3 regions of the Priestia sp. HNGD-A6 genome follow, and region 3 is predicted to be linked to each of the others. Evidence: riboswitches for the same ligand, from Rfam matches in the RefSeq annotation. Region 3 holds a riboswitch; each other region holds the start of a gene.

Region 1 (10,564 bases), 2.5 Mb from region 3:
ACGTGATTTTTACACTCACTTTATCATCCGTCCTTTTTGTAGTAGTTGAAAAAAATGACTTTACAAGTTGAGTATTACAATATATTATTTGTGACTAGAATTTCAAGAATTTTTTGAGAAGGTGTGCGATGATGAAACAATTTGAGCAATCGGAACTATTAAAAAGTTTACCAAAACAATTTTTTGCATCACTTGTAGGCAAGGTAGGAAAAGTAATGGCCCAAGGGCACGACGTTATTAACTTAGGGCAGGGAAATCCTGATCAGCCTACTCCTTCACATATTGTAGAAACACTTCAAAAAGCAAGTGCTAATCCTATACATCATAAATATTCTCCATTTCGGGGGCACCAGTTTTTAAAAGAGGCCGTTGCGACTTTTTATAAACGAGAATATGGCGTTGATGTGGATCCTGAAAAAGAAGTAGCTATTTTGTTTGGCGGGAAGGGTGGACTTGTAGAAATTCCGCAGTGCTTATTAAACCCTGGAGATACGGTGCTGGTTCCGGATCCTGGATATCCTGATTACTGGTCTGGAGTAGAGCTTGCAAAAGCAAAGATGGAAGTGATGCCGCTCACGGCTGAAAATCATTTTCTGCCCGTATACGAAGAGATAGGTGAACGTGCTAAAGAACAGGCAAAGCTCATGTTTTTAAACTATCCGAATAATCCTACCGGTGCAGTGGCAACAGCAGAATTTTTTGAAGACACCGTGGCGTTTGCTGCCAAGCACGATATTTGTGTGGTACACGACTTTGCCTACGGAGCCATTGGATTTGATGGTAAAAAGCCAATCAGCTTTTTACAGACTCCTGGTGCAAAAGAGACGGGAATTGAAATTTATACTCTTTCTAAAACGTATAACATGGCGGGATGGCGAGTTGGATTTGCTGTAGGAAATGAAAGTGTAGTAGAAGCTATTAATCTTCTTCAAGATCATATGTATGTCAGCCTCTTTGGGGCGGTTCAAGAGGCAGCAGCGGCAGCTCTGTTAGAATCTCAACAATGTGTGAATGATTTAGTTAAGCGCTATGAATCTAGACGCAATACCTTTATTCAAGGGCTTCAAGAAATTGGTTGGGACGTTACATCTCCAGCGGGTTCCTTTTTTGCATGGCTAAAAGTTCCTAAAGGATATACTTCTGAACAATTTTCAGATTTACTTCTTGAAAAAGCCCACGTTGTAGTGGCACCTGGAGTAGGCTTCGGAACATATGGTGAAGGCTATGTGCGCGTAGGACTGCTGACGGATGAAGAGCGCATGAGAGAAGCTGTATCTCGAATAAAAAAATTAAATTTATTTTAAAAACGCATTGACAATCCTTTTTGAGTTGGCTTAATATGTAAGAAGTTAACGAGATTAATAACCGATAAATCCTAGCGGTATTTTTTATTTAGTATATAATCTACGAATTCAATTTAAATAAATAGCAACTTTCTTATTAAGAGTAGGTGGAGGGACTAGCCCGATGAAGCCCGGCAACCGACTTAACGCATGTTAAGCACGGTGCTAATTCTTGCAGCAGCAGCTGAGAGATAAGAAGAGCAACGAAAGCCTCTTCTTAATTACAGAAGAGGTTTTTTTTATTAACGATATTAAACAGCAAGGGAGTTTTTAGCATAATGAGTGAAATCGTTGCAAGCTACTTACTACATGACAATAAAGGAAATTTTCATAAAAAAGCGGAAGGAATCGCTTTAGGACTAACCGTCGGCTCATGGACAGATCTGCCGCTTTTAGATCAACAGCAGCTTCAAAAGCATAAAGGGCGCGTCATATCCGTAACTGAGCTTCAAGACTGCGAACGTGTTAACGGATATTTAGGCGGAGAGGTTAAGCAGGCTATTGTCAAAATTGCTTATCCTACTGCCAACTTTTCAAGAGATTTACCGGCTATTTTAGTTACGGTTTTCGGAAAACTATCACTTGATGGAAAAGTGAAATTATTAGACTTGGATTTTCCTGATGAATTATTAGCTGAATTCCCAGGACCGCGCTTTGGAATAGAAGGTATCCGAGAGAAACTAGGCGTTTATGACCGTCCGCTTGTGATGAGTATTTTTAAAGGCGTAATTGGAAGAGATATGACGTACTTAACAACTCAGCTTCGTGAGCAAGCGCTTGGCGGAGTGGATTTGGTTAAAGACGACGAGATTTTGTTTGATAGTGAACGAACACCTTTTGAAGCTCGCGTTACAGAAGGAAAAAAAGTACTGAATGAAGTATACGAAAAAACGGGACACCGCACGCTGTATGCTGTTAATTTAACGGGACGAACGTTTGAATTAAAAGAAAAAGCGAGAAAAGCAGCTGAGCTAGGAGCCGATGCTCTTTTATTCAACGTATTTGCTTACGGGTTAGACGTACTGCAGGCACTTCGAGAAGATGATGAAATTAACTTGCCGATTATGGCACACCCAGCTGTTAGCGGAGCGCTTACGCCATCAGAGTTTTACGGTTTTTCAAATTCATTACTGCTTGGAAAACTATTGCGCTTAGCCGGAGCGGATTTCTCACTGTTTCCATCACCATACGGAAGCGTAGCGCTTTCTCTTGAAGATACGACAGGCATTGCCTACGAATTAACGCGTCCTGTGTACAAATATAAGCAGACTTTCCCGGTTCCTTCAGCAGGAATTCATCCTGGAATGGTACCGCAGCTTGTGAAGGACTTTGGAATCGACAGCATTATTAATGCAGGAGGCGGAGTTCACGGTCATCCAGACGGCGCTATCGGAGGAGGAAAAGCATTCCGTGCGGCGATAGATGGAGTACTCTCTCATCAAACACTAGCCGAAAAAGCGGAAGAATCAAAAGAGTTGCAAAAAGCTTTGCAACTATGGGGAACAGTAGAGGTGAAAGCATGACATCGTTAAAAATCTTTTGTGACTTTGATGGAACAATCACAAATAGCGATAACATTATTGCTATTATGAAACAATTTGCTCCTCCGGAGTGGGAAAGTATTAAAGACGACGTGCTAGCACAGCGCGTCTCCATTCAAGAAGGAGTAGGGCAAATGTTTGCCTTGCTTCCCGTGGAATTAAAGGAAGATATTATTTCTTATATTTTAGAGACGTCTGCTATTCGAGATGGATTTGATGATTTTATTGCCTATACAAAAGAGCATCATATTCCGCTTTATATTGTAAGCGGAGGAATTGACTTTTTTGTAAAACCGCTTTTGGGAAATCGAGTTGCAGAGGAAATGCTCTACTGCAACGGATCTGATTTTTCCGGTGAGCATATTTCCATTACGTGGCCTCATACATGTGATAAACAGTGTACAAATGACTGCGGCTGCTGTAAGCCAACGATTATTCGCCATCTTGCAGATGAAAGAGATCATACGGTTGTTATTGGCGATTCAATTACAGATTTGCAGGCTGCCAAATTAGCTGACACTGTCATTGCGCGTGACTTTTTAATTAAAAAATGCGAAGAGCTATCTCTACCGTATCGTCCTTTTTCTACTTTTTATGATGTGATTCGCCATTTACAAGAATTAACAGAAGAGGTGAAAGCATGAGTATTATGGCTCAGCAAAGATTACACGAGCTTGCAGATATAAAAGATGAGTTGGCAGAGCGCGATTGGTTCTTCGGTACAAGCGGAAACTTAGCGATTAAAGTGGATCAAAATCCGACAACTTTCTTTGTATCAGCAAGTGGAAAAGATAAAAGAAAACGCACAAATGAAGACTTTTTGTTAGTTGATCAATACGGGAAGCCTGCAGAAGAAACGCATTTAAAGCCTTCTGCTGAAACGCTTTTGCACGTTAAGATTTACGAGTCAACGAATGCTGGGTGCAGCCTTCATGTACATACAATCGACAACAACGTGATCTCTGAACTGTACGGAGATGAAGGGTTTATTTCATTCAAAGGCCAAGAAATTATTAAGGCACTGGGTATTTGGGAGGAAGATGCGGAAATTACTGTTCCGATTATTCCGAATTACGCGGATATTCCGACACTAGCAGAAGAATTTTCTCACCATATAAAAGGCGATCAAGGCGCGATTTTAATTCGTAACCACGGGATTACGGTATGGGGAAAAAATGCGTTTGAAACAAAAAAAGCGCTAGAAGCCTATGAATTTCTATTTAGCTACCATGTGAAATTACTATCACTTAAAGGCATTAAGCCAAAGGTGCATTTATAAAAGGAGGAAATAAAAATGGCGCAAATTCGCTTACATGTAAATAATAAAAGAATTGAAACTCAAGAGGAAGTATCAGCTTTTCTGGCAAACAATGAAGTTATTTATGAAAACTGGGATATTACAAAACTTCCAGAAAATCTTCGTGAAAAATATGATTTAACTGATGAAGAAAAAAAAGAAATTTTAAACGCTTTTGATGAGGATATTAAAGATATTTCTGAACGCCGCGGCTATAAAGCTCAAGATGTTATCTCGTTATCGGAATCTACACCAAACATTGATGAATTGTTAAAAAACTTTCAGCGCAAGCATATTCATACAGATGACGAAGTTCGCTTTATCGTAAGCGGTCATGGAATCTTTGTTATTCAAGGAAAAGACGGCGAATTTTTTGATGTTGAATTAGAGCCAGGCGATTTAATTTCAGTACCAGAAAACATTCTTCATTACTTTACACTAATGGAAGATCGTAAAGTAGTCGCTGTGCGAATTTTTGTGACAACTGAAGGATGGGTACCTATTTACGCATAACAACTACTTGTAAAGCATAGGTCATGATCACCCCGCTTTTACATCTAAAAGCGGGGTATTCTTTGGATTATTATAAAACTAACTATTTTTATATGAATAATAAGTATAATAGGAGGAACACCATGAAAAAGAGTAAAAAAATGCTGTGGCCACTTACTTTGCTCGTACTTCTAGTTTTTGCGCTGGCTGCCTGCACGAAAGAACAGCCAAGTCTAAACGAGAAAGCACAGGCAGCTCCAGCGCAGCAAGCGGCTTCTGCTAAGCCTGTACAGCAAGAAGGAAAACAGATTACGAAAGATACAAAAATTGCGCTTATTTCTGAATTTACATCAGGCACTCACGCTGCTCAGTACATAACAGGTGTGACAAAAGCGGCTAAAAAAGCCGGAGTACAGCTATCCGTTTCTGATTCTAATAATGATCAATCTAAAATGGCTGCGTATTTAGACACGGCTATTAACCAAAATGTTGACGGTATTATGATTGACCACGGCCGGGCTGAAACCCTTGAACCTGGCGTGAAGCGCGCGATTGCAAAAGGGATTCCCGTTATTGCAACAGACGTAGAATTAAAAGTAGAAGGCGTTACAACGATTGACCAAGATGATTATATGCTTGCGCTCCAGGGGTTAAAGCAAATGATGCAGGACATTAACGGAAAAGGAAATATTGTATATGCGTTTGTTGGAGGCTTTGCACCGATGGAAAAACGCGACAGCATTTATAAAATTATGATGAATCGCTATCCAGATGTAAAACAAATTGCCACGTTTGGAAGCGCAACAGACAACACCTCTCTAGACACTCAAAATAAAATGGCGGCTGTATTAAAGCAGTATCCAAATAAAGGAGACATTGCAGCCGTTTGGGCACCTTGGGACGAATTTGCAAAAGGAGTCACAAGAGCGATTAAAGAAGCAGGACGAGATGAGATTAAGGTATACGGAGTGGACTTATCTGATGAAGACCTGCAAATGATGCAGGCAAAAAATAGCCCGTGGAAAGCGTCAGCTGCTGTAAACCCAGCTTCAGTAGGAGAAAAGCAGGTTGATCTGCTTCTTAAAAAGATTTCCGGTCAAGAGATCCCTCGTTATTATTCCTTTGATCCGGTTTTAGTCAAACAAACTGACTTGCCTAATCAAACGATTAATATGGACCAGCTTAGTCAGTACGTAGAAGAATGGGGTAAAAAAGAGTAGAAGTGGAGGGACAGACATGACGAACGAGCTTTCAATGAAGAACATTACAAAAAACTTTGGTTCTTTTCAAGCGCTGAACAAAGTTGATTTTACTGTTCAAAAAGGGGAAATTCATGCTTTATTGGGAGCCAATGGTGCCGGTAAAAGTACGTTGATGAAAATATTGTGCGGAGCTTACGACGAGTACGAAGGAAAGATCTACAAAGACGGAGGAGAAATCTCTATTTCTTCTCCTAAAGAAGCGAAGAGCCACGGCATCGGCATTGTACACCAAGAAGTCGATGTAGCGCTGATTCCTTCGCTATCAGTAGCTGAAAACATTGTGTTAGACGTGCAGGTTTCTAAGAAAAGTAAGACATTTGTAAACTGGAAATCTATTTATAAGAAAGCGGAAGAAGCTCTTTCTTTACTTGGTTCTTCTTTATCCGTTAAAAAAAATGTTGTTGATCTAACTCTATCAGAAAAACAGCAGGTGCTTATTGCACGTGCAATTGTACAGAATGTTGATTATTTAATTTTGGATGAACCAACCGCACCTCTTAGTGTGGAAGAGACGAAACAATTGTTTTCTGTGATGAGAGAGCTGAAGAAAAGCGGAGTAGGCATTATTTATATTTCACATCGCCTTCAAGAAGTGGTTGATATTTGCGACCGCTTAACGGTTTTAAAGGACGGACGCTATGTAGCTACAAAAGAAACTTCACATACATCAATTGAAGACGTGATTACGCTCATGTTAGGAACGTCTTCTGTAAAACAGTGGGTCAAAAAATCAGTAGAAGTTGGAAACGAACTTTTACATGTAGAAGCATTATCCCTTCCAGGGCGCCTTTCGAATATCTCTTTTCATGTAAAAGAAGGAGAGGTAGTCGGTATTGCAGGGCTTGTAGGAGCAGGGAAAACGGAGCTTTGCCGAAGTCTATTTGGTTTAGAGCAATATGTCAGCGGCAGCGTTCGGTTAAAAGGCAAGAAACTAAAGTTGAATAAGCAGCCGTATTATTATATTGCACAAGGTCTTTCTCTTGTTCCTGAAGAACGAAGAAAAGAAGGAATTTTTGTTCATGAATCGATTGCCGATAACTTAGTTTTGCCAAGTCTGTCCCGCTTTACAAATTATTCGTTTCTAAAGCGAGGAAAGATCAAAGAAAAAGCGCAGAAAACGACTGGGCAAGTTGGCGTAAAGTCTCATTCTATCGAGCAGTCAGTTGGAACGTTAAGCGGTGGAAATCAGCAGAAAGTAGCAATCGGAAAATGGCTTGTTACGGATTCTGACGTACTGTTGTTCGATGAGCCAACTAAAGGGGTTGATGTGGGCTCTAAGCGAGAGATATTCGACTTAATTACAGGGCTTGTGTCACAGCAAAAAGGCGTTGTTTATGCAACCTGTGAATTCGAGGAGCTGCTAGGGGTAGCGGATCGAATTTATGTTATGTACAACGGGAAAATCGTGAAAGAATTATCCAAAGAAGAAGCAACTAGTGAAAAATTATTTTATTATACAGCAGGAGGAGTAAAAGGATGAGTGCGGAGTATGTAACAGAACCTGTAGCGAAACCAAAGAGAAAAATAAGCGTTTTCGACTTTTTTTACAAATATGGGACAGTCTTAATGATTTTTGTTATTATGATTATTTTTTCCATTGCCACACCTAACTTTTTAACAGGAGAAAACATTAGTGATATTCTGCGCTCTATTTCCATTGTTACCTTAATTGCGCTTGGTGTAACGATATCGTTAACCGTCAACGGACTCGACTTATCTGTAGGATCTACGGCTGGTTTAGCCACTATTTTATCAGCTTCTATGCTCGTTTTACATAGACAAGAAATTGCAGTCGCGATCATTGTTCCGATTATTGCATCGCTTCTCATCGGGTTAGTGAATGCTTTTTTAGTAGTGAAAGTAAAGATTCCTGATATTTTAGCCACGCTTTCCATGATGTTTATCGTACAGGGGATTTTATTAACGTATACAAAAGGCTCAGCTATTTATACCAATATGCCTTTACCAAGCGGAGAAAGAGCTCCAGGAATTTTCATTCCTTCTTTCCTTGCGCTGGGGCAAGGTCACTTTCTAGGTATTCCCGTCCCAGTGATCATTATGCTGCTGACTGTGCTGCTTGTTCATATCGTTTTTTCCTATACAAAGTTTGGTCGTTTTTTCTACGTAACAGGAGGTAACATAGAAGCAGCAAGACTTTCGGGTGTACCGGTTAATCGTTATCGTATGTATGCCTATATGTTTTCAGGTTTGCTTGCTGGAATTGGAGGAGTCGTTTTAGCTGCCCGTATTGGAGTAGGAGAAGTGAACGCAGGCTCACCATTTTTAATGGATGCCGTAGCTGCGACATACATTGGCTTTTCCGTATTTGGAGCAGGGAAACCGAATGTATTCGGGACGCTGATTGGCTCTATTTTAATTGGTGTGCTGTTAAATGGATTAACGATGCTAAATGTTCCGTATTATATGCAAGATATTATTAAAGGAGCTGTATTAGCAGGAGCCTTGGCTCTAACGTATTACCGCTCGAAACAAACATCTACGGCTGTGTAAACAGCCGTTTTTTTTCGTTTGAAATCGGGAAGAATAAGGAAAAACAATAGTATAATCTATTATTTATGTAGAAAGAGGGAGTATAGATGAAACGTGTCGTCATTATAGGAGGAGTAGCCGCCGGAATGAGCGCAGCTTCACAGCTTCGCCGGATGAAAGAAAAAGAAGAAGTGGAAATCCTTGTGTTTGAAAAAGGTGGAGATATCTCTTACAGCGCATGTGGCATGCCTTACTATCTGTCAGGTGTTGTAAAAGAAAAAGACGATTTGATTGCTCGGACGAAACAAGAGTTTGAAGAGCGAAATATCTCCGTCCATCTTTTTCACGAAGTTAAAGAAGTAAACCATACAAAGAAATACATAGTAGCACAAAATGTCAAAACGCACGCTGAAAAAGAGATAACATATGATGAACTCATCATTGCAACTGGAACAACGGCTGTTAAACCTAATTTTATGAGTGATAACATGCCGAATGTATGCACATTAAAGTCATTAGGAGACAGCGAAAGAATCTATACATATCTACAGGCTCACTCCGTAGAAAAAGTCACTATTATTGGTGGAGGATATGTCGGAATGGAAGTAGCTGAAGCAATGAAGGCTTTGGGAAAAGAAGTACGGGTCATTGAACAGGGAAAGCAGATTCTATCTATTTTAGATCAAGACATGGCAGAGCATCTGCAAAAGCAGCTAGATGACGATATTTTATTTCATTTCGAAGAAGAAGTGGAAGCATTGCTGCATTCAGATGGTTCCGTCACTCACGTTCAAACAAACCGTCAAACGTACCAAACGGATTTAGTGATTGTAAATGTAGGAGTTCGTCCGAATACGCAATTCTTAGAAAGAAACGGACTAAGAATGCTTGAAAATGGAGCTATTTTAGTAAACGAGAAGTTGGAAACCAACGTGCCTCATATCTACGCAGCGGGAGATTGTGCAACGAGCTATCACCGCGTATTAAAAAAAGATGTTCATATTGCTCTTGGAACCATTGCCAATAAGCAGGGAAGGGTTCTTGGTTACCGATTAGGGGGAGAAAATAGAAAATTTCCGGGTGTTCTAGGTACAAGCATTGTCAAAGTGATGGACTATGAAATCGGAAAAACCGGCATTTCAGAAAGAGAAGCAAGAGAAAATTCTCTTCTATACAAAACCATCACAGCCGGGGCTCCGAGTCATGCTTCTTACTATCCAGGAGCTGAAAAGATTGTGATAAAACTTGTTTATCATCCTGAAACAAAAGAGATTTTGGGGGTTCAAATGATTGGGAAAGAAGGAGTTGCAAAACGAATCGATGTATTTGCGACAGCTATTACTTGCCGCCTCACAACAGATGAAATAACCATGCTAGATCTTTCGTATGCCCCTCCTTTTGCTACGGTATGGGATGCTGTACAGATCGCTGCTCAAAAAGCTGAATAAAAAAGAGGCTGGGACAAAAGTAGTTGAGCCCAAGTAAAAAAAGAACCATTCATCAACCTGTTTGATGAGTGGTTCTTTTTTTGTGATGGTGCACATCGTTTTATTTGTTTCGTCCCTTCTAGCAATTGATTGGAGGGCAAGGAGAAGACTCCTGTGGGAAAAGCGGAACAGGTGAGACCCCGCAGGAGCGAAAGCGACGAGGAGGCTCAGCGGCCGCCCGCGGAAAGCGAAGCCTTGCACAGAAATCAATTGCGGTGTCATAAGCAGTCCAGCTCATGTATCTCATTTGTTCGTCTTTCGTTTGGATTTATTTCGTTATGTCTCAACCTCTTTTTTATTCGACAAGCAGCATCTTTTGTCGAAAAACAACTTGTAAAAAAAAGATAAACGGTATTCCTATAGTAATGTAAGCGTTTATAAATTCCGACAAAATAATTTTTTTGCGAAAAAAATGTCTATTATTGCGACTCTATTTACATATTTAGTAGAATTTGTAATAATGCGTTATAAGCTAATTTCTTTGTCATAGGAGAGGATTTTGTGTTTGGAGTGAGAAATAGAACGAAATCAGAGAGATTATTAGTGGAAATCGTCCAAAAAAGACAAAAGATGGTGCAGCTCGGAGAAGAAAAAGGTCTGACTAATGAAGAAACCGTTACCTGTAGTCAAGAGCTTGATCAGCTCTTACTCG
Region 2 (10,564 bases), 940 kb from region 3:
AAGTGTCATAAACAACAAAATACCAAATGTAATGACCCCTAGCGTCATAAATAATTCTGGCGTAAAGCCGTGCCAAAATTTAATATGCACTTGATATTCTTTACCTGCCTCTAGCAGGCTAGGTGCGATAGAGGCCATTGTTGGCTCAATAAGAGTTGATTCTAATAAATTAGGAGCAAAGCCAAAAATAACAACCAGTGATGCTAAAATAACCGGTGAAATCAGCATGCCTATTGGTGCTTCATGCGGCTTCTTCTCCAACTTTTCGGGCTGGTATTTGCCTGTAAAGGTTTTAAAGATAAGAATCATACTATAGACGAACGTAAAAATACTTCCCACCCAAGCGATGATAGGCAGCAAAATTCCCCACGTCTGCATGCTATACATATCCATTTTTGTCACGTTTACCATGCCTGTAAAAAACATCTCTTTACTTAAAAATCCGTTAAAGGGAGGGAGACCTGCCATTGAAAATCCCCCAATGATAGCAATGGTAAATGTGACAGGCATGAAGCTCATTAACCCGCCTAACTTTCTAATGTCACGCGTGCCTGTTTCATGATCGACAATGCCTACTACCATAAACAAGCTGCCTTTGAAGGTAGCGTGGTTAATCAAATGGAAAACTGCTGCAGTAAGAGCCACTAAGTAGATATTATCGTCTAAAAAATTATAGTGAATAGCTGCGCTACCTACTCCTATAAGTGACATAATCATCCCAAGCTGACTAATTGTTGAAAAAGCTAAAATCCCTTTCAAGTCTTGTTGCTTTACTGCTGAGAACGAGCCCCAAAACAGTGTAATTAGTCCTATGGTTGAAATAACAAAAAACCAAGTGGCGCTTATAGCAAAAACAGGGCTGAGTCTTGCTAAAAGATAAATTCCCGCTTTTACCATTGTAGCTGAATGAAGGTATGCACTCACTGGGGTTGGAGCTTCCATTGCATCTGGCAGCCAAATATGAAAAGGAAACTGAGCAGATTTTGTAAAGGCCCCTAATAAAATGAGGACTAGAGCTGGAATAAATAGATGACTTGATGTAACCACATCTACGTTTGAGATAATTTCGCGTATGCTGAAAGTACCTGTCATGACATATAAAAGTACAATTCCTGCTAATAGGGAAAGTCCTCCGAATACGGTAATGAGCATAGATTTTAAGGCTCCGTATTGAGATTTCTCTCGTTTGTACCAATAACCAATCAATAAAAAAGATGAAAGGCTTGTTAATTCCCAAAAGCTGTAAAGACTCATTAAGTTGTCTGATAATACAACTCCTAGCATAGACCCCATAAAAAGAAGCAAATAGACATAAAACGAATGCAGCGCTTCTTTTGTCTTAGAAAGATAATAAATGGAGTAAAAAATAACAAGTGTCCCAATTCCAGTGATTAACAGAGAAAATAGAAGACCGAGTCCATCCACATAAGCATCAAAGTTAATGCCCAGACTAGGTATCCATTTCATTGAATGTAGGTAGGTTTCCCCTTTAGAAACACCACTGATATATTGTGTGAAATAAATGAACAACACAAGTGGGAGAGGCAAAACGAACCACCCTGTATGAATACGCTGGAATTTCCTATACAGAAGCGGGACAAAAAAGGCTAATAAAAAAGGCGATAAAATCACCAAGTGCAACCACGACAAAAGACAAACCTCCTTGTGATATTCAATTCTGTAACCGATTATATAATAATTTAATTATGCATGCATCCATGCTAATTCTTAGTATCAGCGGATTTTTCAAACCTTATTAAATAAATAGAAACTCGTCACAAAATCCATAAAAAAAACATAAAAAAATTTTTTTAGACGTATAAAAATCAGGTGAAATTGTCACTCTAAGAGTGAGGTGATGGAAATGTATAGGAAACAAATAACCATCAGTTTTCTCATTTTTAGCGCATTATGTATGAGCGGATTTGTACTGAATAATCACTTAGAAATGAAAGAAGAAAACAGGATGCTACTCACTTCTAAAAACGAAGCTGAAAATTCTATATCAATAGACTCTTCCCTGTTAAAAGCTTCTTATAAACCGAGACAATATGTAAAGATAGGTGAAATGAACTATATTTCACCATCCGGTAAGCAAATGAAAAACGATTGAAGACCACTCTTTAGTCGTTTTTTATTTGCTTATTATTTGCGTAATCGTGCATGAATTACGTTTTTTAATCAAAGAACATTAGTTGACTTCATAACTGAATTTATCGTTAAATAAAAGGGTACATACAATGATTGCAGTTTCAACAAACTATAATGATTGTGTCAAATTGTAAGTGGATTCCCTTGAATTCAGCTAACAGTTTCGATAAAGTGGAAAATAAAGATATTTTAATGGAGGAACAGACTATGACACATGTTCGTTTTGACTATTCAAACGCGTTATCATTTTTTGGTGAACATGAACTTACATACTTACGTGATGCCGTGAAAGTAGCTCACCATTCAATTCATGAAAAAACAGGTGCTGGGAACGACTTTTTAGGATGGGTAGACCTTCCTACGGAGTATGACAAAGAAGAATTTGCACGCATTCAAAAAAGTGCAGAAAAAATTAAATCGGATTCAGATGTATTAATTGTTATTGGTATTGGAGGATCTTACTTAGGTGCTCGTGCTGCTATTGAAATGCTTCAGCATTCATTCTATAACACATTATCAAAAGAACAGCGTAAAACTCCGCAAGTTATTTTTGCTGGTAACAACATCAGCTCAACATACATGAAAGACCTAATGGATGTTTTACAAGATAAAGATTTCTCTATTAATGTTATTTCAAAATCTGGTACAACAACAGAACCGGCGATTGCTTTCCGTATCTTCCGTAAATTATTAGAAGAGAAATACGGCAAAGAAGAAGCACGCAAGCGTATTTATGCAACAACAGATAAAGCGCGCGGCGCATTAAAAACATTAGCGGACGAAGAAGGCTATGAAACATTTGTTATTCCAGATGATGTAGGCGGCCGTTATTCTGTATTAACAGCGGTTGGCTTATTACCAATCGCCGCTGCAGGTCTTGATATCGAACAAATGATGAAAGGGGCAGCTGATGCTCAAGAAGCATTTTCATCATCAGAGCTAGAAGAGAACCCAGCTTATCAATATGCTGTAGCTCGTAATGTTCTTTATAATAAAGGAAAAACAATTGAAATGCTGATTAACTATGAGCCAGCTCTTCAGTACTTTGCTGAGTGGTGGAAACAGTTATTTGGTGAAAGTGAAGGAAAAGACCAAAAAGGTATTTACCCTTCATCTGCTAACTTCTCAACGGATCTTCATTCTTTAGGTCAATATGTACAAGAAGGTCGCCGTGATATTTTTGAAACAATTGTACAAGTTCAAGATTCTCGTCATGAGCTAACAATTGAAGAAGATGCAGCGGACTTAGATGGACTAAATTACTTAGCTGGTGAAACAGTTGACTTTGTAAATAAAAAAGCGTTCCAAGGTACAATGCTTGCTCACACAGACGGAGGCGTTCCAAACTTAGTTGTGAACATTCCAGCGCTAGATGAGTATACATTTGGATATGTTGTATATTTCTTCGAAAAAGCATGCGCAATCAGCGGCTATTTATTAGGCGTAAACCCATTTGATCAGCCGGGAGTAGAAGCATACAAAGTAAATATGTTTGCTCTTCTTGGAAAACCTGGTTTTGAAGAGAAAAAAGCAGAATTAGAAAAGCGTTTGAAATAAATAAAAAGTTCACCTTCTTGTTAGAAGGTGAACTTTTTTGCTTTTGAGATAAAGGATAAAAAGCTGGAAAAAGGACATGTTAAAACAGAGGAGGGATAAGATGATTGAATTATCTTCAAGATTAGACGGCACATTATTCAAGCTTTATGAATTAGAAAAAACGCTTAAGCCGCTTGGGTATAACATTGGAGGAAATTGGGATTATGATCATGGTTCATTCGACTATAAGATGAATGATGAAGTCGGCTATCAGTTTTTACGCATCCCGTTTACAGCTACGAATGGAGAACTGGATTCTAAAGGAACAACCGTACAGATTGGTACGCCATTTTTACTTTCACATAAGTATCAAATTGGCTTAGATGACAATGTTCACAATGGAAACGTGGGTGCTTCATTTAACCAGTTTGCAGAACCCCAAGACGCAGACGCTTCATTTCCAGAAAAGTATATCAGCTTAGGAGAAGAGCTAATTAGAGAGGCAGAAGAGGCGCTGCTTCAATAATTGAAAGGATTATTCTTTTCTTAAACTCTCTAATTTTTTCACAAAAATATGTTCGTACATGACCTGACTAATCAACTCGTTTGTTTTAATCATTTCATTTACCCCTAAATTTTGCGCATTTTGAATATGCTTTTTTGTTAACAGTTCAACGATGCTGTAAATAGAAGGGTTCAATCCTTGCAGAGCGACTAGCGTAACAATCGTATTCATGTCTGCATATTCTTCTGTCTTATGCTGATCGGCAGTAATCAGCACTTTTTTTGCGCACCGAGCATTGGCAAGTTCTAATACCTCATAGTGAGAGGGACTTCCTTTAATAAAATGAACGCGATCACAGATCATGGGGTTTTTAGTCAGAGAGTCGTCGATAAGAACAATGTCTTCTTTATGAAATGCGTCGCGATAAGACTCTAGCACGAGTTTGGCGCGCTCATTCCACCCCACAACGATGAAGTGATCTTTTCCATAAAACTTTAAATTCCCTTCCAAATAAGCGCTCTCAGCGGAAACAGCAATTTTAGAAAGCGTGACAAAATAAGTAGTAATAAATCCCGTTCCAACCAGGACTAAAATAATTGCAGCTAACCTTCCAATCGTAGTGGTGGGAGCAAAATCACCGTACCCTATAGTAGAGATTGTAATAATAACCCACCAAATTCCTTCAAACACATTCCCAAACGTTTGCGGCTCTAGGAAATGTATAAGCATGCCGAAAAGTAAAACAAGGCAGCCGATAATAAAAAGAAGCCGCACTAAAATAGAACGACGAAAAAGTCGGAATAATAGCCATTCCATCATAAAAAAACCTCCAGTGATTAGTCATAGCCACAGTATGACCATTTTTCACTGAAGGTATAAGATATCTTTATCTTTTTACTTCGTAATATTCAATCCATTCTTTGTCTGGACCGTAGAAAAATAAGTATCTTGCTCCATTTGGCAAAGTTACAATGTTTTCTTCCACAAATGAAACGCCTGCTGATTTTAAACGCTCAAACTCCTCTTCAATTCCATCTACTGCCAGCGCAAAATGATGAACTTTACCTTCACTAGGTAAGCTTGAGTTATACCCTTGAATTAACTCTACGATTACATTGCCTTCTAAACCTAGAAAAGCTAGCTTCAAAGACGGATCGGTATGTGGTAGTGTTTCGATGAGCTCCAACCCCACTTTTTGTGTATAGAACTCAATAGATTCTTCTATATCCTTTACTTGAACGCCTACATGTTCAAATTTTAAAATTGCCATATGCATCACCCGTATCTATAGTATGTAAAAACTATGAAATATATTAAAGAGAAAGGATAGATAAGTCAAGATAGGGCTGCTTATCAGGAAAGGGCTCTTAAATCATATTTTTGCTGGAGTGAATAGGGTAGAGGCTTCCATCAAGAGCAAACGAAATTTTACCTGTTTCTTCAGATACAACTAAAATTAATGCATCCGATTTTTCCGACATTCCAATTGCTGCACGGTGACGTGTTCCCAACTTTTTGTTCGTTGAAATAATAGACGAGAGAGGTAAAACATTAGCAGCTGAAATAAGCTGATTATTTCTAATTAGGACGGCTCCGTCATGTAAGGGTGTCCCTGGATAGAACAGTGTCTCAACTAGCGTAGCGCTGACAGGAGCTTGAATAGGCATTCCTTTTTGAATAAGAGGATCAACATTTTGTTCCCGTTCAATGACAATTAAAGCGCCGTGACGTTTCTCAGAGAGGTTATGAATAGCTAGGGACAGAGCAGCGTATTCAAATGTATAAGGCGATAAGTAATGACGCAAGTAATAAGAGGCGGCCGTAGCTTGAACATCTTGAAATAACCTTCTCATCTCCTCAAAATCACATAAAATACAATGATCACTCGTGTCTAAATGTTTAATTAAATTAGAGGCTTCAGTTGAAATCTGCTGTAAATATGTTCGCACATTATTTTTAATTGTATCGTCTAATTGAAAGGGTTGTCTCTCCATCTTATATAGCTCCTATCTGTCAGTCAGTGTTATCTGTAATGTGTGCTAATGTGAGTGAATTATCCGTAAAGCTCATAAATCCGTTATTAATTTTATAGAGAGATTTTGCATTTTATTTAGCAAGAGAACATAAAAAGTCGGGGAAAAAAGAAAGCGTTTTATAAACTGATATGTTCACATTTGGGTTAAATTTACATATGTTGTTTTAAATAAAAGTATAGATATTTCTGTGAATTTAAAGTATAGTTTTCTTATCGGATATATAATTTTTAATGTTGACAAATATTCTAAATATGCTAAAATTTTTAAAAAATGCTTATCAAGAGTGGTGGAGGGATCTGGCCCGCTGAACCCCGGCAACCTGCTTAGCAAGGTGCTAATTCCAGCAAAGTGTGTATCATTTTGAAAGATAAGGTGAAAATTATTGCCTACCCAGTCTTTCAATACGGAAGACTTTTTATTTTGATATAGCGCAAGAGATATTTTGAGGAGGGACAACGATGACTGTAAACCCCGACTTAAAACAAACCTTTGAACACGCCGAAGCAAAGTAAGAATTAAATAGTTTCGCTGACTAGACACACTAGAGGCGGTTTTATCCAATTCTAGTGGGTAAAACCGTCTTTTTTTATTGGATAACGCGGATAACTAAGAATTGGAGTGGAGAAAATGGCAGACTTATATACGTACGAAAACTGGAGCGATACATTTCCAGAGTTCGACAGTAAAGATGAAACAAAAGGAGCCCTTTCAGCATTGCAGTGGGCGTATGATACCTACGGAGATTCAATTATTTATGCGTCAAGCTTTGGGATCGAAGGAATCGTGTTAATTGATTTAATTTCAAAAGTGAAAAAAGATGCTGAAATTGTCTTTTTAGATACAGGGGTTCATTTTAAAGAAACATATGAAGTGATTGATGCAATTAAAGAACGCTTCCCTGATTTACGTATTCATATGAAAAAGCCGGATTTAACTCTTGCAGAACAAGCTGAAAAACATGGAGATGAGCTTTGGAAGAGTCAGCCTAACCTATGCTGTCAAATTCGAAAAATCATTCCGCTAAGAGAATCCCTTGCTCCTTATGATGCGTGGATTTCTGGTTTGAGACGTGAGCAGTCTGAGTCTCGTGCCAACACGAATTATTTTAATAAAGATGAGAAATTCAAGAAGGTGAAAGTTTGTCCGTTAATTCATTGGTCATGGAAAGAAATTTGGCGTTATGTGTATAAGCATGATTTGCCATACAACAAACTTCATGATCAAGGCTACCCAAGTATCGGCTGTGAGCCCTGTACCGCACCTGCCTATAATGTAGACGATTTACGTTCAGGAAGATGGGCAGGTACACAAAAAGTGGAGTGCGGATTACACGAATCTTAAATACGAAAGAGCTGAATAAATGATGCTTTTATATGTTGCCTTTATCATTGCGCTTTTTTTTGCAATGAATATTGGGGCAAGCGGTGCAGCAGCTGCTATGGGCGTTTCATACGGCTCCGGTGCAATTAAAAAGCGAAGAGTGGCCCTGTTCATCTGTGCTGTAGGAATTGTGCTCGGAGCTGTTACCGGAGGCGGTGAGGTGGTAAAAACCATCAGTTCAGGTATCATACCTGAAAAACTGCTGTCAGTAGAATTAGTTATTATCATTCTGGCTGCTGCAACGCTGTCACTCTTTTTCGCGAATTTGATTGGTATCCCTTTATCAACAAGTGAAGTAACAGTTGGCTCAGTTGTTGGAGTAGGGGTAGCTTATCAATCTCTGTATGTAGAAAAACTTTTAATTGTCATGTCTTTTTGGATTATTGTTCCGCTAGTTTCATTTGTTATTGCTTTTTTGATTGGGAAAGTGATAAAGCGCAGAGCGCATAAAAAAGAAGCAGAGGGAAAGTGGAAAAGAGTTTTAACGATTTTAGTTATTGCAACGGGATTCTTTGAAGCCTTCTCAGCTGGAATGAACAATGTGGCAAATGCTGTCGGTCCTCTAGTAGGAGCTGGATTAATGGATGCTACAACGGGTGTCATAGCAGGAGGATTGGCGGTGGCGCTCGGAGCTCTTTTACTAGGAGGCCGAGTTATTGAAACAAACGGAAAAAAAATTACTCGCTATTCTGTAGGAGAAGGCTGTATTATCTCGGGTACTGGTGCTTCTCTTGTTACAGTCGCTTCACTGTTTGGTTTGCCAGTACCGCTTACACAGGTCACTACGTCTTCTATTATTGGAATAGGCGCAGCGAAAACGGGATTTACGAAAGAACAGCGAGAAGTGGTCATTCAAATGTTAAAGGTTTGGGTGGTATCCCCTGTATTTTCACTCGTAATCTCATATGTTCTTGTGAAATTAGTACTTGAAAGCGACTTATATTCATTTGTGGTGCTAGCTAGTGGATGTATTGCTACAGGAGGTATTCTAAGCTTAGCTAGAACGACTAGAAGAAAAAGAGCAAGCCTGCAGTCGGAAAAAGAAAAAATGACTGCGTGATTCAAGTGCTTTTTATTATATTGTGTTAATTACTTAAGGAGGATTTTACAAAATGACAACAATTCAAGCACACGGTGGAGAATTAATTAATTTATATCAACCAACATATGACTACACGTCACTAACAAAAGAAATTGAAGTAGACAACATGGCTCTAAGCGATTTAGAACTAATTGGAATTGGTGCTTATAGCCCAATTACGGGGTTTTTAGGAGAAAAAGATTATCAATCAGTTGTTGAAAATATGCGTCTAGCAGATGGAACTGTATGGAGTATTCCTATTACTCTTCCCGTAACAGAAGAGCAGGCTAAAGAATTAAACATTGGCGACAAAGTAAAACTAGTTCAAAGCGGTGTGACATATGGTGTTTTAGAAGTTTCTGAAGTATATACGCCAAATAAAGAAAAAGAAGCGGAAAATGTGTACCGCACAGCAGAACTTGCCCACCCTGGTGTGAAGAAAATGATGGAACGCCCAAATGTATATGTAGCAGGTCCAATCGTACTTGTAGAACGTACACCTAAAACGCGTTTTGAAAAGTATTACCTAGATCCAACTGAAACAAGAGCAGCATTTGAAGAGCGCGGTTGGAAAACGGTTGTTGGATTCCAAACTCGTAACCCTGTTCACCGTGCGCATGAGTATATTCAAAAAACAGCATTAGAAATTGTAGACGGCCTGTTTTTAAATCCACTTGTAGGAGAAACAAAGTCAGATGATATCCCAGCAGATATCCGTATGGAAAGTTATGAAGTACTTTTAGAGAACTATTATCCTAGCGATCGTGTAGCTTTGGCAGTTTTCCCTGCTGCAATGCGCTATGCTGGACCTAGAGAAGCTATTTTCCATGCAATGGTTCGAAAAAACTTTGGATGCACGCATTTCATTGTAGGCCGTGACCACGCTGGTGTTGGTGACTACTACGGAACATATGATGCACAAAAAATCTTCAGTAACTTTACGGCAGATGAATTAGGAATTACACCTTTATTTTTTGAACACAGCTTCTACTGCAAGAAGTGTGAAGCGATGGCATCAACGAAAACATGCCCTCACAGCAAGGAAGATCATATGATTCTATCTGGTACCAAGGTACGTGAAATGCTTCGTAACGGAGAAGTGCCACCAAGCACATTCAGCCGTAAAGAAGTAATTGAAGTGTTAATTAAGGGATTAGCAAAACAAAAAGTATCTTCAAAATAAGGAGCGGTTGAAGTGAGTAAATCAACAAACATTACGTGGCATGATGCTGGAATTACAAAACAGGAAAGACGCGAGCAAAATAATCATCACAGTTTTGTATTATGGTTTACGGGCCTTTCGGGTTCAGGTAAATCTACCGTAGCAAACGCAGTGGCAAAAGCGCTTTTTGATAAAAATATTCGCAATTATGTATTAGATGGTGACAATGTTCGTTTTGGCTTAAACAAGAATTTAGGGTTTTCTGCTGAAGATCGTACAGAAAATATCCGCCGTATCGGTGAGGTTTCTAAGCTGTTCGTAGACAGCGGTCAAGTGGTACTAACAGCATTTATCTCTCCATTCCAAGAAGATCGCGCTCAAGTGCGTGAGATCTTAGAGGGGAATGAATTTTTGGAAGTATACGTAGAGTGTCCGTTAGAAGAATGTGAAAAAAGAGATCCAAAAGGCCTTTACAAAAAAGCAAGAAGCGGAGAAATCCGTGATTTTACAGGAATTGATTCTCCCTATGAGTCACCTGCTAATCCTGAAGTAACAATTAATACAAGTACACAGTCTGTAGAAGAATGTGTACAAACTGTTATTGAATATTTATCTAACCGAAAATTCATCTAAATGACAGCGGACTTTGTCCGCTGTTCTAATTCAAATTAAAATTTGGGAGCGCTGCGGAGACGTGGAAATGATGGAAGGGT
Region 3 (10,564 bases):
TTCATTTATCAAAAAGCATACTGCGTTTTATTTTAGTTATTGGTATTTGCTACGGCTTGTCTTACTATATTGGACTGCAGTTCTCCAGCTGGTTATTGCATCAACTTCCTGTTGCGGTGCGTCCGTTCAAAAAAGACGTCGGTATATTAATTGGAACAGGTCTGTATACGCTTTTAAATTATACGGGTCAAAAATACTTTGTATTTAATACAAAAAAAGAAGCAGTCGTCCACGATTAGCTTTTAGTCATTATGAAATGGAAATAGGTGTTAACAGATGAAGAAAGAAACAGCTATGAATAAAGAAAAAACATTGCTTATTATCGCTTTCCTTTTGCTGCTTGCGTATGTATCTCCTATGTTTTTGCTTGGGGAAAATTCACATATACGCGTGCATGATAATTTAGACTCAAATATTACGTGGTATAAAGTTCTGCATCGAAGCGGAGAGCTGTTTGGCTCCAGTCATGCCGTATTACCTCAAATTATTAACGGATTGCCGAGGAATACGTTTGGAACAGAATTTAGCGGTATTCAGTGGCTGTATGGTGTATTCCCGACCATGCTTGCATACAGCCTGAGTCAAACGATCACGCGCGTATTTGCTTTAATTGGAATGTATTTATTATTAAAAAAGCATTTTATTAAAAGCAAGGATGCGTATGCGATTCGAGTGCTTGTATCGCTTGCTTTTGCACTTACGCCATTTTGGCCTTCGGGCATGCTGAGTACATTAGGACAGCCGCTGGCGCTGTGGGCGTTTTTAACCATTCGAAACCGCGAAGGAACGTGGAAGGAATGGCTTACACTTTTACTGCTCCCGTTTTACGCGAGCTTTGTGCTCGGGTTTTTCTTCTTTTTAGCAGCGATGGGGCTGCTATGGCTAAGAGACGTAGTAAAAAAACGAGCGTGGAATATTCCTTTTTTAAGCAGTATTGCAGCGATGACTGCTGTCTTTCTGCTCATTGAATACCGGCTTGTTGATTCGCTTTTATTTCCGGAGGCCCCGACGAGTCGAAATGAATTTTTAAGCTCTACTCTAAGCTTTGGACATTCCGTTCGCCTTGCTTTGAAGAACTATACGCTCGGGCATACGCATGTAATGACGCTTCATACTTTTGTCATTTTACCGCTTTCTTTTGTCGTATTGTGGTTTGTTGCTCGAAATCGCAAGGAAAAGCTTGAAAAAACGTTTTTGCAGTTATTTATTCTTAATCTACTACTGTCGATTTGGTATGCGTTTTGGTTTTATAAAGGATGGGAGCCGCTAAAAGAAAAATATCAGCTTTTTAATACGTTCAACTTTGCTAGATTTCACTTTTTACGCCCGCTCATTATTTATTTGATGTTTGCCGTTGGCAGCTATGTTTTATGGAAAAGGAGCAAGGCGTGGAAAAAGTTTGTGTGGGTATGTTTGATTTTACAGCTGCTTGTGTTATTTATAGCAAATCCTGAACTTTACTATCGCTACAATCACGAGCCTTCAGTCAAAGAATTTTATGCTGTGCATCAATTTGATGAAATAAGCAGATATATTGGAAAACCTAAATCATCTTATCGCGTAGCGAGCATAGGGCTTCATCCATCAATTGCTCAGTATAACGGCTTTTATACGCTAGATACGTATAACAACTTCTATCCGTTAACATATAAACATGAGTTTCGCAAAATTATTGCCAAAGAGCTTGATAAAAATAAAAAACTAGAAAGCTACTATGATCATTGGGGCAATCGCTGCTATGTGTTTGTTAGTGAGCTAGGGAAAAAATATGATTACCGAAAAGACTCAACGAAAAAAATCCGTCATTTGCAGCTTAATATCAGCCAATTTAAGAAAATGGGCGGTCGCTATATTTTTTCAGCTGTGCCAATTGAAAATGCTGAAAGCGACGGTTTGCACTTTTTAAAAGCATTTAACGATAAACAGTCCGCTTGGAAAGTGTATGTATATGAAGCAAAGTAAGGGGGCAATAACATGAACAGACCTATTTTAACGATCGTGGTTCCATGCTACAACGAAGAAGAAGTATTCACAGAGACGTCTTTTCAATTAACTACTGTAGTAAAAGAACTAATTAATGAACGACTTGTATCAAGTGAAAGTACCATTTTATTTGTAGACGATGGAAGTAAAGACAGCACGTGGTCGCTTATTGAAAAAGAAAGCTGCAGCAATTTGTTTGTAAAAGGGTTAAAGTTAGCGCGAAATGTAGGACATCAAAATGCTTTGCTTGCAGGACTAGAAGTAGCTCATAAGCAATCTGACTGCGTCATTTCCATTGACGCGGATTTGCAAGATGATAGCAGCGTCATTCGTACTTTTGTAGAGAAATATTGGCTTGGGTATGAAGTTGTATATGGCGTTCGAGACAGCAGAGAAACCGATACATTTTTCAAACGAACCACGGCAGTAGGGTTTTATCGTTTTATGAACAAGCTAGGAATTCAGCTCGTTCAAAATCACGCTGATTTTCGCCTTATGAGCAAACGTGCTCTTGGTGAACTCATGAAATATAAAGAAGGAAACGTCTTTTTGCGGGGCCTTGTACCATTAGTAGGATTTCGCTCCACGGAAGTCACATATGACCGCAAAGAACGGACGGCGGGTGAGTCAAAATATCCGCTAAAGAAAATGCTCGCTTTTGCATTTGACGGGATTACGTCTTTTAGCGTAGCACCTATACGCTTACTGACGCTGCTTGGAGGAGCTTCGTTTCTCTTTAGTATTTTGTTTGGCATTTATGCGCTGATTCAAAAATATTTAGATCATACGCAAATTGGCTGGACGTCTCTTATTTTATCAATTTGGCTTGTAGGCGGCCTGCAGCTAATGGGAATAGGTCTTGTCGGAGAATACATTGGCAAGATTTTCAACGAAGTGAAACAGCGTCCTAAATATGCGATTGAAAGAGATTTATATACAAAACACTCGTTAGACACACAAAAAGATTTGCTGATGCATTAATTAAGAAGCTTCTCCTGAATGGAGAGGCTTTTTTGTTAAAGTGTTTATCATAATTTTTAAGGTAATAGGAGATGCTACTACTAAAATTTCTAAGGAGATCAAAATCTATGAAAAGACTACTTTATACAGTCAGCACTTTTTGTTTTGTTTGGCTTGCTTTTGCAACCATTCATGTCAGCGCTCTTTCGATTGAGAAACTTCCAATGAAGAAATCATCTGAACAATGGTCGGTCGAACTGACAAAAGCGAGCATGACGGGAGATAATCAGCTAAAGTGGAAAAATAACGTCTATCATACATATGGATTAACCGTTGAAAACATTGGAAAAGACGTAGAGCGTGTGCAGGTCCAAGCTTTTCGGCACGAAGGAAAAAATAAGGCGAAATACAGCTTGTTTTCTCCTATTGAAAGGTCTAACTTAAGCAAAAGCGGTCAGCGTTTTCGCTATGCCAATTTTGCTGTTCCTGGAAAAGCGGCAGGCTTAGACATCATGATTAACTGGACGGATGAACAAGGCAACCATCAAGAACATTTTGAATTTAAATAAAAGTCTTCGCTTAGGCGAAGACTTTTTTTTGCAGGAATTTATCTCTGTATGTGGAAAACGAACACGAAAGGAGAGATTGTGATGATTGCAAAAGCTACTGAAGAAGAAATACAGGAAATTCGGACGAAATCTGCTGATGCGCTGTTTGAAGGAACAACGCATCAGTTTCAACCGTCAACTGAACGCGTAAATGAACTAATTGATAATGCCCTTGAAAAAGGGTGTTATTATTTAGTATCTAGACAAGAAAATAAACTTGCAGGCTGGGTTTTTGTCGGTCCATCTGCCGACTTCTTTTCAAAAGCAGAAATTGGCTTTATCTACGAGTTATATGTTTTACCAGAATACCGCGGGCAAGGTCTAGCCAAGCCGTTAATGCAAAAAGCAATTGATGAATTGTCTATCAAAGGATACCCTGAAATCAGACTCAGCGTTCATGCTGGGAATTTTGCACAGCATGTGTACCGTGAACTTGGATTTGTAGATAAACAAATATCAATGAGCCTACAGGTGGCAAAACGTCCGTAATGTTGGTGAATGTCAGCGAGTCCATAAAACATAAGATGTTATACATGCGATGAGGTTCGGTAATGAAAGTAAAAGTAAATAAGTAGCCCAAACGGCGCCTTTATCTAGTACTTCAACAGCTCCTCTACCTGTATGATCTGAGGCGGGGGGATCTTCAAGTGCGTTCATAATCAGAGCCGCCGCTGCTAAAATAATCCCTCCAATGCTTCCGGTTGTTTTGACAATTGCAATATGGAAAGTAGATGAAAAAGCAATGCTAAGAAGCAGCAGCAAGCTTCCCAAAAAAGCAGATAACATATATCGTTTCATGTGCTCACCATCCTTTATGAAAGCATACCATATTTTACTTCTTTTTTCTTTTTATTGAAAAGCTATTGACATAACATATAAAACATATTAGAATAGTCAGAAATAATTTAAAAACGAAATATTCTTATCTAGAGAGGTGGAGGGACTGGCCCTTTGAAGCCTCAGCAACCACAATTATTGAATGGTGCTAATTCCAGCATAGCCTAGCTCTGACAGATAAGAAGAGGAATCTTTTTCTATGATGAAATCCTCTTCTTAGGAAGAAACATTTCGTATAGAAAAGGTGATGACATTGAAAAATACACAACAGGCGCTAAGCGTTGATGATTATTTAGATCTATACTTGTTAGCAAAAGAACTAAAAGACGAAACGTGGCAGCAGGAAATTTTAGCCGCGCTAAAAAAGAAGCAAAATCGTTCATTTGAAGACAAACAATCCGCACTCGTTCAAGAAATATGGGAAGATTTTAAACAGTTAAATGAAGATATTTCTTTTACGTATCGCTTAATTCAAGAAGAGCCAACTAATGAACAGTTTCAAGTTAAATTAAGGAACTTGAGAGAACGGCGGATCACGCTGAGTCGTGAATTATATTTAGCTAAAAAACAGTATGTTGAACACACGCAGTAAAAGGATCCGCTTGATAAACAAGCGGTTTTTTTGCATGTGAATGTTAGAAGCGTTCTATTTCGGGTAGTAAATAGATAAGACAAAAAAAGGAGGGATAACAGTGGCCCAAGGTGTATTATGTGAAGTGAATGAGTGCATGTATTGGAAATCGGGAAATAAATGCAGTGCAGAGTCCATTTACGTTGTGAGTCCTGAAAGTAGTCACCATGTTTCTGAAACGGAAGAACCTGGCTGTAAAACTTTTGAACCCGCGAGATAAATGCTAGTTTTATAAAAAAGCATAAAATGAACGATGCGCTGACGGAGTTGAGTCGGCGTTTTTCTATTTTTAAAAAAAATACTATTACTTAGGTGCGATAATAAATACATAGTAAAAAAGCAGTGTCTACGTCTAATTGTGCGTTTAAACAAAATGATACGATAATTTTTTTGTTTTTCGACAAAAGAAAAGGGAGAGAAAGGTGATAGAATACAAATATACAGCCTAGCTGACTTTTAGCATAAATTTATATGAAAGCGCTAACAAAAAGCTGTATTCATCTCGTTTTGACAGATTGGAAAAAGGGGAGACGTTTATGCAGGGGAAAACTCAGGGGAAAGAATTGAAACGCGGGTTAGAAGAAAGACATGTGACGCTGATGTCCTTAGGAGCAGCCATAGGGGTAGGGCTGTTTCTTGGATCTGCATCTGCTATTAAATTAGCAGGGCCGGGAATATTATTGGCGTACGGATTTAGCGGAATGATTATGTTTTTTATTATGAGAGCACTTGGAGAAATGGCGATTCAAAAACCTGTTGCAGGTTCATTCAGCAAGTACGCGCGCGACTATTTAGGGCCCCTTGCTGGTTATCTAACAGGTTGGAACTACTGGTTTTTATGGGTTGTAACATGTATGGCTGAAATTACAGCCGTTGGTATTTATATGGGATATTGGTATCCGGATGTACCAAACTGGATTTGGGCGTTATCGGCGCTTGTCATCATGACAACAGTTAACTTCTTAGCTGTTAAGGCATATGGTGAACTGGAATTTTGGTTTGCACTTATTAAAATTTTAGCGATTGTGTTAATGATTGCCGTTGGATTATTAATGATTGTGTTTGGAATCGGGAACGGCGGCGTTGCGACGGGTATTAAAAACTTATGGGACAACGGCGGGCTGTTCCCGAACGGATTCAAAGGTATTTTACTGTCGCTGCAAATGGTTATGTTTGCATATTTAGGAATTGAAATGATCGGCGTTACCGCGGGAGAAGTGAAAAATCCAGAAAAATCTCTAGCAAGAGCGATTGATTCGGTCTTTTGGCGTATTCTTATTTTCTACGTTGGTGCATTATTTGTCATTATGTCAATTTATCCTTGGCAAGAAATTGGTTCACAGGGAAGCCCGTTTGTATTAACATTTGAAAAAATCGGGATTCCAGCAGCGGCAGGCATTATTAACTTTGTGGTGCTAACAGCAGCTCTTTCTTCTTGTAACAGCGGTATTTTTAGTACAGGCCGTATGCTGTTTAACTTAGCAGAGCACGGAGAAGCTCCAAAAGGATACGGTCAGCTGACAAAAGGCGGCGTACCTGGAAAAGCTGTTTTAGCATCAGCGGGTGCGTTATTAGTCGGAGTAGCGTTAAACTACATTGTGCCTGCCAAAGTATTTACGTGGGTAACAAGCATTGCAACATTCGGTGCGATTTGGACATGGGGAATTATTTTGCTTTCTCAAATTAAGTATCGCAAAACGCTAAAAAAAGGTGAAGAGGCAAAGTTAAAATACAAAATGCCTTTATTTCCGTTAACGTCTTATGTGTCACTTGCGTTCCTAGCGCTGGTGGTTGTTCTTATGGCGTACAATCCAGATACAAGAATTGCAGTTGTTATCGGACCACTATGGTTTATCGGTCTTATTATCGCGTACTACGCAAAAGGATTTCATAAACGAAGTCAAGGTTCAGCTGGGACTGAGCAAAAGCTAGTGAAGTAAACGAAAAGACCTCTTTCTTGGAAAGAGGTCTTTTCGTTTATTTGTTCTTACTTTCCTATAAATAATTAGTTTAGGTAGGTTTCAATAATTGTTTCAATATCATAAGGAGTAACACCTTCATCAAGCGAATAAATAGTGTCAGCTTTTTGTTTGTCATGGACAAGTGTTCCTCTAGCTTGTGCGTGAAATGAAAAAAGATCATAAAGCGTTGGCTTTAACAGCTTTGTCATGGCTTTTCCCATAAGAGAGACCGAACCATTGTTTTGTTCAAGATTATTTTCAAATTCAACATGGTGATGCAGCGAAATATCCGTCCAGATTAATTTTCGCTCTTGTAAATCAAAAATTAAAGGGATGGAGATGGTGGAATCACTAGCAAGATCTACTTTATTTTGTACGGTAGAAGGTTCGAATATCTCGCCGGACTCTATGTGCTGTCTCATCATCCATCCTCCAAAACATTCGGGAAGCATAACAAAAGGCTGGACAGAAAATGAATAAACGTTCATCAATATATAACGGCCGCCTTTTTTTAGAATCGTAGGGATATGCAAGTCAATAAATTCACATGCCCCGTTAGGAGCAGATGTAATATCTCCGCTGTGAAAAGCTTTGAAGCTTTTTGAAGATAAGTTTGTATAAGAAATATGCTCTTTATACTGCCAGTTTTCATCGTAAATTCCGGCAGATAAATCAATATCTACACTACCGGTATGTTCACCATTTGCAAAGCCTTCTTTCCACCAAATGAAAAAACGAAGCGTATCGCCTTCAGGAATTGTTAATTTACTTCCCCTGCTAATCGTTTTTAATGTTTTGCTGCTTGAACGCTGTGAAAACGGTATAGTTTGTTCACGCAAACGTTCATCAAGCCATACATTTCCAAGAGGTGGCAACTTAGCAAAACGGTCATGTAAAGCATCTTTGCATGCATCTATTACACCATCACAAAGATTTTTACGAAGAGAGGGTAAGGGATTATCAAGCGCCATTACTTTGGACACATTCCCTTTTGGAAACACTACGCGCATATCTTGTCTATGATGTCGATGTTTCATATGTGAATAGAGCTGAAGCAGTACTGGCGTAGAGACGTGATGAGCGACCGCTGCAAATGCTGTAATAATAGAAGCAGCTTCTTGTTCCCCAGTAGATAAGCGCAGCAAATGGTCAATTCGTCTAGCAAAGTCACCTGGACGTTTTTCTAAAAGTGAAACTGCTTTTGAGACGTCTTGTTGCTCGAGTGCTTTCTCTAATTTACTATAGAACGTCAATGGTCTTTTATGATTCCGAACAGTATCGAATCCTTTAGCAGCATGAGGAAATCGATGTTTGTATTCTCCAGGATGTAAAATTTCACCTAAACGAATCCACTTTACTTTATAACGAAACATATCTTCTTCTACGTTTGGAGTGCTTTCTAGCAGCTGCAACAAGCTTCGGCGTTCAAAACGACTAAACTTCTTAAATAAAGTGGGTGATGAAAGACTAATATCGCCATCAGATAAAGCGGTTGCCAAACGTAAGACATCTGTTGCTGTTTTAAAATAAGAAGACAAGACATCAATAGGTAGTTTTTTTGTCTTAATTAACACTGAGCTAACAAATGCAGCATTTTCTTTTTGAGGAATGACTGCTGGAAGTAGATCTAATGCCGGTAAATTGATAAGAGACCATTCGATGTCTGCTCGATCCGTTTGCGATAATGAGGTATTTGCACCAATTAATTGGCATATCATAAGGTCAAATTCTTCATCTGTTCCGAGGTCAATAATCCGTAAATCTGTAGTATCTAACAGTGGAAAAACATCTTGTTTTTCACTGTTTGGTAAAACCCCAGTCAGATAGTGAAGTACGGCATTTATGTATAGTTCTGCTTCGGAAGCTTGCATGACTTCGTTTGGAAAGTTAGGATACATCGGTTTATATTTGACATGAGCGCCAACAAGTCTTTTTAAAGATAAGAGAAGCTGCTCATAAAAAGACATAAATTCGTAGAACGGAAGAGTGAGTAACCGATCAATTAAAGAAGTTGAAGCTGTAAATCCTAATGCCTCAATGTTTTTTAACATGGAAGCTACATAAGCAGGGGGTAATATATCTGATCCTTGCTTCACAATTACTTTAGACTGTCTTCTTAAAAAAATATCGTTTTTCATTCAAACACCACCATGTATGATTTGCACAGAAAAAGCCAGGCGCTGTGCTTCCTGACTTTGAATATATGTATAGTTAAGTTAATAGATTAAGGAAAGCGATACCTCTAAATTCTAAGAGTTGGATGAGAAGGAAGAAGTATCATAGCCTTAATCTTTGAATATTGTAACATCATATCAAAAAGATGTAAAATAATAATAGTTTAGTAATAAAAGGAATTTTTTATCTTTTTTATCTATTGAATTCTCCCAATTTTAAACCCATTATCAATCTGATGAAAGCCGACTTTTGGATAGTAGTTCATAGCAGAAGGAGCGGAAAGTAAAATGAGCGCGGCTTCTTCACCGATTTCTGATTGAACGTGCTTGATGAGCTGTGTGCCAATTCCTTGATTTTGATAGTCTTTTACGACAGCTAAATCCGATAAATAGCAGCAGTAGCTAAAATCTGTTAACGCTCTGGCTATGCCAATGAGTTCGCTGTCTTTCCAAGCGGTAATGGTAAGGGAAGCATGATCAAGCATTCTTTGAATCCGATCAAGATCTTGTGCCGGACGTTTAATACCTGAATATACAAACACTTCAGCAGCTTGTTCGGCACGGATTGAGACGTTGGTTTTGTAAGTAATGGTCATTGTGTCATCTCCTTGATTTATAAGATATAGTCCAGTATATGAAGAATCTGAACTGAGAATAAGTGTCAGAAACAGTAAATTTAATAGTGTCAGTTAGAAAGGAAAGAACATCATGTTAGAGTTAATGCCTTTGCTCGATAAAAGAAAAGCAGATCCCTTATACATGCAGCTTTATACTTACATAAAAAAACAAATTCAAAAAGGCACCATTCCGCCTCATGAAAAACTGCCTTCTAAACGAAAGTTAGCTCTTCATTTAAGCATTAGCCAAAATACGGTTGAAGCGGCTTATGTACAGTTAGAAGCTGAAGGCTATATCGAGATACTAGCCAGGAAAGGAGCATTTGTAAAAGAGATAAAAAATGAAGTCGTGCTTCAAAAACAGCCTCCCGCCTATGTCTCTTTACCGCAAGAAGAAGGGAAATCAACTGTCATTGACTTTAGCCATGGAAAGGTAGACGTAGAAAAATTTCCGTATAACACGTGGAAAAAGCTAACGGTTCAAACAATTTATCATGATGAAAGCCAGCTTTTTTATAGCGGACATCCACAGGGCGAACTGCTTCTTCGTCAAGAAATTGCAGCGTATCTTTATCATTCAAGAGGAGTGCGCTGCACAGCGGAGCAAATTGTGATAGGTGCAGGTACACAGTACCTCATGTGGCTGCTTTCTGTCATTCTAGGAAAAGAAAAGATAATTGGGTTCGAAAACCCAGGCTTTCACCGAACGAGGCACGTTTTTCAAGAACAAGGCATGTCGGTCGTCCCTATTTCTCTTGATAGTTCTGGCTTGAAAGTGAAGGAACTGAAAGAA

Evidence for each region. Region 3 has a riboswitch for S-adenosylmethionine ahead of SCI76_RS20725 (hypothetical protein). Riboswitches for the same ligand answer to the same signal wherever they lie in the genome.
Region 1: it holds a riboswitch for S-adenosylmethionine, as region 3 does, so the genes downstream of both, mtnW (2,3-diketo-5-methylthiopentyl-1-phosphate enolase) here and SCI76_RS20725 (hypothetical protein) in region 3, are expected to answer to the same signal.
Region 2: it holds a riboswitch for S-adenosylmethionine, as region 3 does, so the genes downstream of both, SCI76_RS15875 (phosphoadenylyl-sulfate reductase) here and SCI76_RS20725 (hypothetical protein) in region 3, are expected to answer to the same signal.

What each region holds. Positions count from the first base shown of each region.
Region 1 is NZ_CP138621.1:1,533,803-1,544,366, reverse strand. It holds gene SCI76_RS07875 (carbon-nitrogen family hydrolase) at 1-19, opposite strand, end outside; gene SCI76_RS07870 (pyridoxal phosphate-dependent aminotransferase) at 132-1,304, shown strand; SAM riboswitch class I at 1,435-1,541, shown strand; gene mtnW (2,3-diketo-5-methylthiopentyl-1-phosphate enolase) at 1,622-2,866, shown strand; gene SCI76_RS07860 (2-hydroxy-3-keto-5-methylthiopentenyl-1-phosphate phosphatase) at 2,863-3,528, shown strand; gene SCI76_RS07855 (methylthioribulose 1-phosphate dehydratase) at 3,525-4,163, shown strand; gene SCI76_RS07850 (acireductone dioxygenase) at 4,179-4,694, shown strand; gene SCI76_RS07845 (sugar ABC transporter substrate-binding protein) at 4,817-5,893, shown strand; gene SCI76_RS07840 (sugar ABC transporter ATP-binding protein) at 5,910-7,415, shown strand; gene SCI76_RS07835 (ABC transporter permease) at 7,412-8,446, shown strand; gene SCI76_RS07830 (CoA-disulfide reductase) at 8,533-9,873, shown strand; gene SCI76_RS07825 (hypothetical protein) at 9,999-10,136, shown strand; gene SCI76_RS07820 (aspartyl-phosphate phosphatase Spo0E family protein) at 10,414-10,564, shown strand, end outside.
Region 2 is NZ_CP138621.1:3,114,720-3,125,283, forward strand. It holds gene SCI76_RS15840 (Na+/H+ antiporter subunit A) at 1-1,650, opposite strand, end outside; gene SCI76_RS15845 (hypothetical protein) at 1,865-2,113, shown strand; gene SCI76_RS15850 (glucose-6-phosphate isomerase) at 2,359-3,708, shown strand; gene SCI76_RS15855 (YugN-like family protein) at 3,809-4,213, shown strand; gene SCI76_RS15860 (potassium channel family protein) at 4,223-5,011, opposite strand; gene SCI76_RS15865 (VOC family protein) at 5,079-5,462, opposite strand; gene cdaS (sporulation-specific diadenylate cyclase CdaS) at 5,560-6,186, opposite strand; SAM riboswitch class I at 6,500-6,602, shown strand; gene SCI76_RS15875 (phosphoadenylyl-sulfate reductase) at 6,856-7,569, shown strand; gene SCI76_RS15880 (inorganic phosphate transporter) at 7,589-8,668, shown strand; gene sat (sulfate adenylyltransferase) at 8,721-9,872, shown strand; gene cysC (adenylyl-sulfate kinase) at 9,885-10,484, shown strand.
Region 3 is NZ_CP138621.1:4,053,894-4,064,457, forward strand. It holds gene SCI76_RS20695 (GtrA family protein) at 1-239, shown strand, start outside; gene SCI76_RS20700 (DUF6044 family protein) at 277-1,962, shown strand; gene SCI76_RS20705 (glycosyltransferase family 2 protein) at 1,975-2,964, shown strand; gene SCI76_RS20710 (hypothetical protein) at 3,072-3,512, shown strand; gene SCI76_RS20715 (GNAT family N-acetyltransferase) at 3,594-4,040, shown strand; gene SCI76_RS20720 (hypothetical protein) at 4,053-4,349, opposite strand; SAM riboswitch class I at 4,471-4,572, shown strand; gene SCI76_RS20725 (hypothetical protein) at 4,636-4,980, shown strand; gene SCI76_RS20730 (DUF1540 domain-containing protein) at 5,081-5,239, shown strand; gene alaP (alanine permease AlaP) at 5,556-6,959, shown strand; gene SCI76_RS20740 (TerD family protein) at 7,025-9,118, opposite strand; gene SCI76_RS20745 (GNAT family N-acetyltransferase) at 9,352-9,750, opposite strand; gene SCI76_RS20750 (PLP-dependent aminotransferase family protein) at 9,863-10,564, shown strand, end outside.